Regions from separate parts of the Streptomyces sp. Y309 genome, predicted to be linked through region 2. Evidence: riboswitches for the same ligand, from Rfam matches in the RefSeq annotation. Region 2 holds a riboswitch; the other holds the start of a gene.
The links. A riboswitch is a leader RNA that binds a small molecule or an ion and turns the genes downstream of it on or off. The one in region 2 is predicted to bind glycine.
Positions count from the first base shown of each region.

Region 1: linked by a shared signal. The riboswitch ahead of gcvP (aminomethyl-transferring glycine dehydrogenase) and the one ahead of gcvT (glycine cleavage system aminomethyltransferase GcvT) in region 2 are both predicted to bind glycine.

Region 1 covers NZ_CM160048.1:7,829,621-7,835,270, reverse strand. The annotation lists gene AC0KTA_RS32635 (hypothetical protein) at 1-584, shown strand, start outside; gene AC0KTA_RS32630 (DUF5999 family protein) at 889-1,095, shown strand; gene gcvP (aminomethyl-transferring glycine dehydrogenase) at 1,207-4,095, opposite strand; glycine riboswitch at 4,283-4,380, opposite strand; gene AC0KTA_RS32620 (PRC-barrel domain-containing protein) at 4,526-4,900, shown strand; gene AC0KTA_RS32615 (DNA polymerase IV) at 5,308-5,650, opposite strand, start outside.
Region 2 covers NZ_CM160048.1:2,899,151-2,904,800, reverse strand. The annotation lists gene glyA (serine hydroxymethyltransferase) at 1-910, opposite strand, end outside; gene gcvH (glycine cleavage system protein GcvH) at 936-1,313, opposite strand; gene gcvT (glycine cleavage system aminomethyltransferase GcvT) at 1,480-2,604, opposite strand; glycine riboswitch at 2,645-2,766, opposite strand; glycine riboswitch at 2,767-2,870, opposite strand; gene AC0KTA_RS10905 (AAA family ATPase) at 3,023-3,781, shown strand; gene AC0KTA_RS10900 (enhanced serine sensitivity protein SseB) at 3,997-4,776, shown strand; gene AC0KTA_RS10895 (enhanced serine sensitivity protein SseB C-terminal domain-containing protein) at 5,400-5,650, shown strand, end outside.

The sequences.
Region 1 (5,650 bases), 4.9 Mb from region 2:
TGCCCCTGCATGTCCCCCCGGCTCCAGCGCCCGCCCTGCGCAGCGTCCTCGCGGCCCTCGGTTCCCCGACCGCCGTCCGTGAGGCCCGCACCCCGTCCCTGCGAGCCGCCCAGGGCCCCACGAGCCCGGATCTTCCGCTGCCTGTCCACGAGTTGGATCATGTCACGGCCGCGGGCACGTCCCCGACCAAGCTCACCGGCTGGCGCTTCCTGATCCGCTGCGGGGAGCGCGCGGTGGCCGCCGCGGACACGATGCTCACCCCGGACGGCTGGGCCTTCTCGCACTTCTCCGAAGGCCCGTACATCACCTCCGCCGAGCTGGCCCTGCGTCACGCCGAGGCCATGCCCCAGGCCTACCAGCCCCGGCTGCTCTCCGTGCCCGAGCTCTACATGCTCACGCTGTGGCTGCACGCCGACTGCACCGCCGACGGCGCGAGCGGCGCGCTCGCCCCCAGCGACCTCCTGGTGCCACTCGCCCCGGCACCCCCCGGCATCGCGGCCCACCGCCCGCACCGCGCCGCCGACCTGCTGCCGGTGCTCACCCACCGCCTGAGCCCGGCGCCGCTCCTGGGCTCGCCCGCCTGACCCGCCGCGCTCGGCCCTGCCGTGCCCCGCCGCCCGCCCGGGCCGCGGGGCACGGCCTTGCCCATCCGGACTAGTCCACTTCGGCTACCGCGAACCACCCGAAGAGACAGGGAAGTTGGGCTGAACCGTCCGGGCGGGTGATACGTCATTAAGCAGTAGGAAGCGCTGCCGCAAAATCCCTGCGGAATGACGTCCGTGGGGCAACACTGGAGCTGACCGACGAACACAACGGGGGGCGGCGATGACCGCATCGAGCCGCAGGACTGACGTCTCAACCATCACCACGCAGCGAAAGAACCCTTCCATGTGCCAGCACCAGCCACCGTGCCCGACAGCCGAATCCGCCGACCGGGAAGCCGCGTTCCTCGTGGCGCACCACCCGGAACAGGGCTGGAGCCTGCTGTGCAACGGCGTCCTGCTCTTCGAGGACACCGGTGAGCTGCTGCCGAACGGGGAGATCATCGCCCCGCACCGACCGCTGGGCACCAACCAGGTGATGACGGCCGCCTGAGCCGTCCACCACGAATCCAAGGGCCGGCCCGGACGAACTGTCCGAACCGGCCCTGACTCATGTCCGCCGGCACCGCACGACCGGTGCCGGCGTCACGCATGCTGCGCGGTATCAGTCCTCGTACGCATCCAGCGGCGGGCAGGAGCAGACCAGGTTCCGGTCGCCGTACGCCTGGTCGATGCGGCGCACCGGCGGCCAGTACTTGTCGGCGGCCACCACACCGGCCGGGAACACCGCCTCCTCGCGGGTGTAGCCGTGCTCCCAGTCGCCGCCGAGCGCGGCGGCGGTGTGCGGGGCGTTGCCCAGCGGGTTGTCGTCGGCGGACCAGGCGCCGCTCGCGACCTTCTCGATCTCGCCGCGGATGGCGATCATCGCCTCGCAGAAACGGTCCAGCTCGTCCAGGTCCTCGCTCTCCGTGGGCTCGATCATCAGCGTGCCGGCGACCGGGAAGGACATGGTCGGCGCGTGGAAGCCGTAGTCGATGAGCCGCTTGGCGATGTCGTCGACGCTGACGCCCGTGGCCTTGCTCAGCGGACGCAGATCGATGATGCACTCGTGCGCGACAAGACCGCCGGGGCCGGTGTAGAGCACGGGGTAGTGCGGCTCCAGGCGCTTGGCGATGTAGTTCGCCGAGAGCACGGCGACCTGCGTGGCCCGCTTGAGCCCCTCGCCGCCCATGAGGCGGACGTACGCCCAGGAGATCGGCAGGATTCCGGCCGAGCCCCACGGGGCGGCGGAGATGGGGCCGACGCCCGTCTCGGGGCCGGCCGCGGGCTGCAGCGGGTGGTTGGGCAGGTACGGCGCGAGGTGCCCGCGCACACCCACCGGGCCGACGCCGGGGCCACCGCCGCCGTGCGGGATGCAGAACGTCTTGTGCAGGTTCAGGTGCGAGACGTCGCCGCCGAAGCGGCCGGGCTTGGCGAGCCCCACCAGGGCGTTGAGGTTGGCGCCGTCGACGTACACCTGGCCGCCCGCGTCGTGCACCTGCGCGCAGATGTCGGCGACGTGCTCCTCGAAGACGCCGTGCGTGGACGGGTACGTGATCATCAGGACGGCGAGCTGCTCGCGGTACTGCTCGATCTTGGCCCGCAGGTCCTCGACGTCGATCTCGCCGTCGTCCGCGGTCTTCACGACGACGACCTTCATCCCGGCCATCACGGCGCTGGCGGCGTTGGTGCCGTGCGCGGAGGACGGGATCAGGCAGACGGTGCGCTGCTCGTCGCCGTTGGCACGGTGGTAGCCGCGCACCGCGAGCAGCCCGGCCAGCTCGCCCTGCGAACCGGCGTTGGGCTGCAGCGACACCTTGTCGTACCCGGTGACCTCGGCGAGCCGCTCCTCCAGCTCACGGATCAGCGTCAGATAGCCCTGCGCCTGCTGGGCGGGCGCGAAGGGGTGCAGCTGGCCGAACTCCGGCCAGGTGACCGGCTCCATCTCCGTGGTGGCGTTGAGCTTCATGGTGCAGGAACCCAGCGGGATCATGCCGCGGTCCAGCGCGTAGTCGCGGTCGGCGAGGCGGCGCAGGTAGCGCAGCATCGCGGTCTCGGAGCGGTACTGGTGGAAGACGGGGTGCGCCAGGAACTCGTCGGAGCGCAGGAGACCGGCGGGCAGGGTGTCCGCGACGGACGCGTCGAGCGACGCGACGTCGGCCTCGACCCCGAACGCCGTCCACAGTGCGGCCAGTTGCGCCCGCGTCGTGGTCTCGTCGCAGGCGAACGACACCTGGTCGGCGTCGACGAGGTGGATGTTGACGCCGCCCTCGCGGGCCGCGGTGACGACGTCGGCGGCCTTGCCCGGCACGCGGACGGTCAGCGTGTCGAAGTACGCCTCGTGCACGACCTCGACGCCTCCGGCCTTGAGGCCCTCGGCGAGGATCGTCGCGTACCGGTGGGTGCGCCGGGCGATCGCCTTGAGCCCCTCGGGCCCGTGGTAGACGGCGTACATCCCGGCCATGACGGCGAGCAGCACCTGAGCGGTACAGATGTTGCTGGTCGCCTTCTCGCGCCGGATGTGCTGCTCACGGGTCTGCAGCGCGAGCCGGTAGGCCTTGTTGCCGTCGGCGTCGACGGACACACCCACGAGCCGGCCGGGCAGGCTGCGGGCGAACTTCTCGCGCACCGCCATGTAGCCGGCGTGCGGGCCGCCGAAGCCCATCGGCACGCCGAAGCGCTGCGTGGTGCCGACGGCGATGTCCGCGCCGAGCTCGCCGGGCGAGGTGAGCAGCGTGAGCGCCAGCAGGTCCGCGGCGACAGAAACGATTGCTCCGAGCTCGTGCGCCCGGTCGATGAGCGGCTTGATGTCCCGTACGGCCCCGGAGGCGCCCGGGTACTGCAGCAGCACGCCCACCACACCGCGCTCGGCGATGTCGGCCGGGATGCCGTCGGTCAGGTCCGCGACGACAACCTCGACGCCGGTCGGCTCGGCGCGGGTCCGGATCACGGCGATGGTCTGCGGCAGTACGTCGGCGTCGACCAGGTAGACGCCGTCCTTGACCTTGCCCATGCGCCGGGAGAGCGCCATGGCCTCGGCGGCGGCGGTGCCCTCGTCGAGCAGCGAGGCGCCGGAGGTGGGCAGTCCGGTGAGGTCGGCGACGACGGTCTGGAAGTTCAGCAGGGCCTCGAGGCGGCCCTGCGAGATCTCCGGCTGGTAGGGCGTGTACGCCGTGTACCACGCCGGGTTCTCCATCACGTTCCGCAGGATCACCGGCGGCGTGAACGTCCCGTAGTAGCCGAGTCCGATCATCGAGTCGAGCACCTGGTTGCGGTCGGCGAGGGTGCGCAGCTCGGCGAGCACCTCGGCCTCCGTACGGGCGCCGGGCAGCTCGAGGGCCTCGGCGTTCTTGATCACATCCGGCACCGCGGCGGCCGTGAGCTCGTCGAGCGAGCCGTAGCCGACCTGGGCGAGCATCTTGGCGCGGGCTTCGGCATCGGGTCCGATGTGCCGCTGCTCGAAGGGGATTCCCTGCTCGAGCTGTGAGAGCGGCGTACGAGGGGTGGCGGTCATTGCGGAGGCCTCCTGGTCTGACGCGACCTGCGAGGGGCACCACGGCGCGGGTACCCGGACGGCCTCCCCCTCTGTCATCTCAACCTGAGAGCTTCACAGTCCCGCCACTGGCGGCACTGCTTTCACCGTCGGTGAGGAAGGGTTCCGAACGTGCCCGCCCGACGCCCGCCCTACTTTCCAGAGTGACCTCGTCCGTGCGGTACAGGGGCCTGAGAGATTCCGGGGAGGAGTTGCTCCTTCGGCGCCTCCGGCGTTTCCACCGAAGAGCTCTCCCGCACGGGGTCAACAGCCGCTTGCCAGCCTACCAGCGAGGACCGCGCGCCATCCCTCGAGTGGCCGCCCGCCCCGATGTGCTCTTTCGTAGTGATTACGAGCGAAATCTGGATGAGCTGGATGAGTACGAGACGGCTTGCGACCAGTTGGAGGGCCCGTGCAGACCGATATCGATCCGCGCAACCTGATCGGCCGCAAGGCGTTCGACCGCAACGGAGCCAAGATCGGCACGATCGACGAGGTCTATCTCGACGACGCCACCGGCGCCCCGGAGTGGGCCGCTATACGTACGGGCCTGTTCAGCAGGGATGCCTTCGTGCCCCTGGAGCCCAGCGAGCTGGTCAAGGACGGCACCCTGCGGGTTCCGTTCGAGCGGGCCTTGATCAAGGACGCCCCCGACTTCGGCGTCGGCCGCCATCTGTCCCCGGAGCAGGAGCTCCAGCTGTACCGCCACTACGGCCTGGACCTGGCCCCACCGCCGCCGCCTCCGGATGTGGACTTCGGGCATTCGGCCAATTCTTCTGATGCGTGAGTGGGGGGGGAGGCGTCCTCTGCCGGGGCGTTCTCTGGGCGTCCTCTACTGAGGCGCGACTTTCATGCCTGGGTGGGGTATGTGGCTGGGCCTTGCCGGGTGCGCCGCCCTGCCGTGCCCACCCACGGCTGCCGGCGCCGCCCTGCCGTGCCCACCCACGGCTGCCTGCCCCTAGCCCCGCTCGCGCCGAGCCCACGCCTGCCTTTGGCTCCCGCCTTCGCCTTGAGGCATGGGGCACTGGGGCCAGGGCCTGAAGGGGGCCTGAAGGGCGCCAGAGCTCCCCTGGGACGTCCAGGCACTGGGACCAAAGGCCCCAAAGGGCGCCAGAGCCCCCTGGGACCACTGGGCGCCACCCGACGCACCTCTCAGCCGTGCTCGCCCCCCCGTTCCCCTCCGGACGGTGCCCCTCAGGGCACGCCGGGCTCCTCTCCGGCGACGACGCCCACCCCCGCACCGGTCACGCCACGCTCCACCCCAGGTGAGAGGGGATCTGCATCCCCAGGTGGGAGGGGATCCGCAACCTCCTCCGCCGCCGCCACGGCGGGCACCAACGGCACCGGCTCCGACGGCTCCAGCTCCGGATCGTCCGTCCGGAACGTCCGCACCCGCCCCGGCGCCGACCCAGGCGTCTCGAACCGCACGGTCACCCGCCCCAGGCCACTCCCCTGCACCCACCCCGCCCCGAACACCGCGTGCCGCACGTCGTGCCCCGCATGCCACCGGCGCTCGGCCGTCGAAACGGGCTCCCCA
Region 2 (5,650 bases):
CGTCCTGCACCAGGCGCTCGGCCAGGATGCGGGCGCCGTCGAGGGTGCGCTGCTGGCGCTCCTTGAAGTCGTCCGAGGCGGCGACCTTGAAGGAGACGGCCTTGGCCGCGATCACGTGCTCGAGCGGGCCGCCCTGCTGACCGGGGAAGACCGCCGAGTTGATCTTCTTGGCGAGCTCCTGGGTGGACAGGATGACGCCGCCGCGCGGGCCGCCGAGGGTCTTGTGCGTGGTGGTGGTGACCACGTGGGCGTGCGGGACGGGGGAGGGGTGCAGGCCCGCGGCCACCAGGCCCGCGAAGTGCGCCATGTCCACCATCAGGTACGCGCCGACCTCGTCGGCGACGCGCCGGAAGGCGGCGAAGTCGAGCTGGCGCGGGTACGCCGACCAGCCCGCGACGATCAGCTTCGGCTTGGCCTCCTTGGCGAGGCGCTCGACCTCGGCCATGTCGACCTGGCCGGTCTCGTCGTCCACGTGGTAGGCGACCACGTTGTAGAGCTTGCCGGAGAAGTTGATCTTCATGCCGTGGGTCAGGTGCCCGCCGTGCGCGAGGTTCAGACCCATGATCGTGTCGCCCGGCTTGAGCAGCGCGAACATCGCGGCCGCGTTGGCCTGCGCGCCCGAGTGCGGCTGGACGTTGGCGTGCTCGGCGCCGAAGAGCTCCTTGACGCGGTCGATCGCGATCTGCTCGACCACGTCGACGTGCTCGCAGCCGCCGTAGTAGCGGCGGCCGGGGTAGCCCTCGGCGTACTTGTTGGTGAGGACCGAGCCCTGGGCCTCCATGACGGCGACCGGAGCGAAGTTCTCCGAGGCGATCATCTCGAGGGTGGACTGCTGGCGGTCGAGCTCGGCGTCGACGGCGGCGGCGACGTCCGGGTCGAGCTCGTGGAGAGGGGTGTTCAGAAGCGACATCGGAAGATCAGTCCTTACGCCGTGGTCAGCTGCCTGCGAAGTCGGTGTACTCGTCGGCGGAGAGCAGGTCGCCCGGCTCGTCCGCGACGCGCACCTTGAACAGCCAGCCGCCCGTGAAGGGGGCCGAGTTCACCAGGGACGGGTCGTCCACGACGTCCTGGTTGGCCTCGACGACCTCGCCGGAGACGGGGGAGTAGAGGTCGGACACCGACTTGGTCGACTCCAGCTCGCCGCAGGTCTCGCCCGCGGTGACCGTGGCGCCGACGTCCGGGAGGTCGGCGTAGACGACGTCACCGAGCGCGTTGGCCGCGTACTCCGTGATGCCGACGGTCGCCACACCGTCCTCGGTGGCCGACAGCCACTCGTGCTCCTTGCTGTAACGCAGCTGCTGGGGGTTGCTCATGGCCTGAATTCTCCTGTACGCGGGCGTGTGCTGATGCACGTGGGTCTTACGGACTGAGACGGACTGAGACGGACGCGTGACACCGCGGGAGCCGGTGGGACGCACGGGGCGTCCGCGGCACGCGCGGAAGCGTTACTTCTCGCGACTTCTCGCGATTTCTGACGCGTTATTTCTGGCGCTTGTAGAACGGCAGCGCGACGACTTCGTACGGCTCGTGCGTGCCGCGGATGTCCACGCCCACGCCCGGCGTGCCGGGGGCGGCGTGCGCCGCGTCCACGTAGGCCATCGCGATCGGCTTGCCGAGGGTCGGGGACGGCGCGCCGGAGGTGACCTCGCCGATGACCTCGCCGTCGGCGACCACGCTCATGCCCGCGCGCGGGACCCGGCGGCCCTCGGCGACCAGGCCGACGAGCTTGCGCGGGGGAGCGGCCTCGGCGCGCTCGGCGGCGGCGCGCAGCGCCTCGGCGCCCACGAAGTCGTCCGCGTGCGACGTCTTGTCAAACTTGACGACCCGTCCCAGACCGGCGTCGAAAGGCGTCAGGTCCGTCGTCAGCTCGTGCCCGTACAGCGGCATGCCCGCCTCCAGGCGCAGCGTGTCGCGGCAGGACAGGCCGCACGGGATCAGGCCCGCCGGGGCGCCCGCCTCGGTCAGCGCCCGCCACAGCTTCTCGGCGTGCTCGGGGGCCACGAACAGCTCGAAGCCGTCCTCGCCGGTGTAGCCCGTGCGGGCGATCAGGGCGGGCACGTCCGCGACGGTGCCGGGCAGGCCCGCGTAGTACTTCAGGCCGTCCAGGTCGGCGTCCGTGACGGACTTGAGGATGCCGGGGGACTCGGGGCCCTGCACGGCGATCAGCGCGTACGCGTCCCGGTCGTCCCGCACCCGGGCGTCGAAGCCGGCGGCGCGCTCGGTGAGGGCGTCGAGGACGACCTGGGCGTTGCCGGCGTTGGCGACGACCATGAACTCCTGGTCCTGGAGCCGGTAGACGATCAGGTCGTCGAGGATGCCGCCGTCCGCCCGGCAGATCATGGTGTAGCGGGCGCGGCCGGCGCCGACGGAGCCGATGTTGCCGACGAGCGCGTAGTTGAGCAGGTCCACGGCCTCGGGGCCGGTGACGGTGATCTCGCCCATGTGGGAGAGGTCGAAGAGGCCGGCGCGGGTGCGGACCGCGTTGTGCTCGTCGCGCTCGCTGCCGTACCGCAGCGGCATGTCCCAGCCCGCGAAGTCGGTCATGGTGGCGCCCAGCGAACGATGCAAAGCATCGAGGGCGGTGTGGCGTGGGGTGTGGCTCATCAGTACTGACTCCCGGGCATGGCATGACGGGCGAGGTCGATCCTCCCCATCTGTCATAAACCTGAGAGGTTCACCACGTCCCGTACGTATGACGGGTCATGACTTGCACCTTGGGTGGAGCCGTCCCGTTGACCGGGGGAGTGGCCCGCTTTTCAGATGTGCCTCGCCCGCGCGGTACGGGGCCTGAGAGATTCAAGGGAGGAACTTGCTCCTTCGGCGCCCCAGGACGAGTGTCGTGTCCCTGGGAACTCTCCCGCGCGGATTCAAGCGGCCGGTATGGAGTTGGCGCGCTCATCATTGCACGCGCCCCCGCTTCACAACAGCCGCAACCCGATGCGCCGGTTCGGGGAACAGCCCGGGCCTTGGCGCCCTTGTACAGCATTACCTTCTCTTTACACTCGACGGAGAAGTACTGGGGATGAGTGACGTGACCAGCATGGGGAGGCCGATCACGGTGCGCAGGAGCGGTGCTGGTGCGACCACCACGGGGGTGGCGCTGCCCGAGGGCGGTGTCGTGCTGCCGGGCAGCGGCGTCGGTGTCGCGCTGCCGTCGCAGTCCGGCGCCCCCTCGCGGGAGAGCCTCGGGTTCTTCCCGCGGGCCGTCGTGCGCGACCTCCGGGAGCGGGCGGGGCGCGGGCCGCGGCGCCTGGTGTTCGCCGCGAGCGACGTCGTGGTCGTCTCCGGGCTGCCCGGCAGCGGCAAGTCCACGCTGATGCGGCGCGCCGTGGCGGGCCCGCGCGTGGACTCCCAGGACACCCGCGACCGCTGGGCGGCCCGCATGCCCCGGCTGCTTCCGTACGCGCTCTACCGCCCCCTGGTCCGCCTCGCGCACTACGCGGGCCTGCGCCGGGCGCTGCGCTCCGGCGCCGGCGTCGTCGTGCACGACTGCGGTACGCAGCCGTGGGTGCGCCGCTGGCTGGCCCGCGCCGCCGTCCGGCGCGGGGCGACGCTGCATCTGCTGCTGCTCGACGTGCCGGTCGAGGTGGCCCTGGACGGCCAGCGGGCGCGCGGGCGCGGAGTGTCGCGGTACGCCTTCGCGCGGCACCGCAGGACGGTCGGCCACCTGGTCCGCTCCGCCGAGCGCGGGGAGCTGCCGCGGGGCTGCGGCTCGGCGGTGCTGCTCGACCGGGAGGCGGCGGGGGTGTTGGGGGAGATCGGGTTCGGGGCGGACGTGTAGGTCTGTTCGGCGGGAGTTGTCAGCCCGTCCGGCGTTTGAGGACGAGCCGCGAAGCGGCGATAAGCAGGGGTCCAGGGGGCGGCAGCCCCCTGGTTACGGGAAGGGGTGGGCCTGGGGCGCCCCGCGAGGGCCCGGCGTTAGGGTCGGCCCCGGAAGCGCGCGAGGCAGGCACAAGGCAGAACGGCACGCGCAGGGCAGAGCAAGGGTTGGGACAGATGGACTTTCCGGGGGACTTTCCGGCGCACGCGCATCCCGACGGGGGATGGCCGGCCAACGAGCTGGAGGAGGTGCTCGCGGCCTCGCTCGGGGCGCCACCGTCCGACGCGGTGGGCGCCCGCATGGTCGAGACGCTGGGCCGCAGCCACGTCTGGGTGCCCCTGCCCGGAGGCGGCGGCCCCGAGAGCGCGACCCTCGACCTGCCGACGCTGGAGATCGACGGTCAGGCGTACGTCCCCGTCTTCACCTCCGAGCAGCAGTTCCAGCAGGCCACGGGCGGCCGGATGAACTGCACGGTGGCGCCGGCCGTGGAGTTCGCGCGCGGTCTGCCGCCGCAGCTCGGGATCGCCCTGAACCCCGAGGGCACCGTCGCCGTGCCGCTGCCGCCGCCGGCCGTCGCCGCGCTGTGCCGCGTGGGGCGCACCGAGCTGGACGGTCCCGCGAGCGGGGGGCGGGTGCGGCTGTTCGAGCCGGACTGGAAGGAGGACCCGGTGGACTTCCTGTCCGCCGCGTCCCGGGAGTTCGAGGCGGCGGGTGTCGTGCTCACCGCGCGCCGCTGCCTGGCCGCCGTCGAGGACGACGCGCCCTCCCTCTTCGTCGGCGTCGAACTGACCTCCTGGGAGGGCGACGCCCGCGACGCCCCCATGCAGGCCCTGGGCCGCGCCCTCACCCGGTTCCCCGTCCCCTGGCCGGTCAACCTGGTCCTCCTGGACGTCGCCCAGGACCCGGTGGCCGACTGGATGAGGGAGCGGACGCGGCCGTTCTTCTCGGTTCGGTAGGTGACTGCGTCCGCGGCTGCCGTTCCTGGCCGGGGGCCTGAGGTCGGTGCCCGCGTCCGTTCGCACCGTGCGGTGGTCGCTGTCCTCGCGTTGTGCTTCGTCCGCGGCTGGGTGGGTGGTGCGCCGCGCTGCGCGCGGCGTTTTCTCCCACCCGCCCACCCGTGACTGTGGGCCGCAGGGTGGGCCCGGGGGCCGGATTCCGGTGGACGCGTCCGTTCGCGCCGCGCGGTGGTCGCTGTCCTCGCGTTGTGCTTCGTCCGCGGCTGGGTGGGTGGTGCGCCGCGCTGCGCGCGGCGTTTTCTCCCACCCGCCCACCCGTGACTGTGGGCCGCAGGGTGGGCCGGGGGCCGCAGCCCGGTGGACGCGTCCGTTCGCGCCGCGTGGTGGTTCCCCCCCCACAGGGCCAAGGTCCAGCCCCGGCGGTGCGGCGGGGCCGACAGTAACGGGTGGGTGGGTGGGAGAACGCCGCCGCGCAGCGGTGGCGGCGGTTGCCGCTACGGTGCGCCAGGGCCGAGCCCCGATCAAGGCGCCCCCGCCAGAAGTAAGCTGGGAACCCGACTCGGTCGACACGGCCGTGCGGGCAGGTCGGGTACGTCGGGTACGTCGCGAAGGGGCGGTTACGGGTGAGTGCGTCGGGCACGGCCGCAGCGGGACAGGTCGAGCACATGCTGCGCCAGGTGACGCCCGGGCGCTATGACGCGTACGAGGCGCTCCTGCACGCCCTCGCCGACGGCCGCGTCTGGATGCTGCTCTGGCACGGCCAGGCGGGCTCCCCCGACGCGCAGTACGGCAACATGGAGGTCGACGGCCTCGGTTACGCCCCCTGCGTGACCTCCGCCCAGGAGCTCGCGGCCAGCGGCTGGAACCGCGGGTA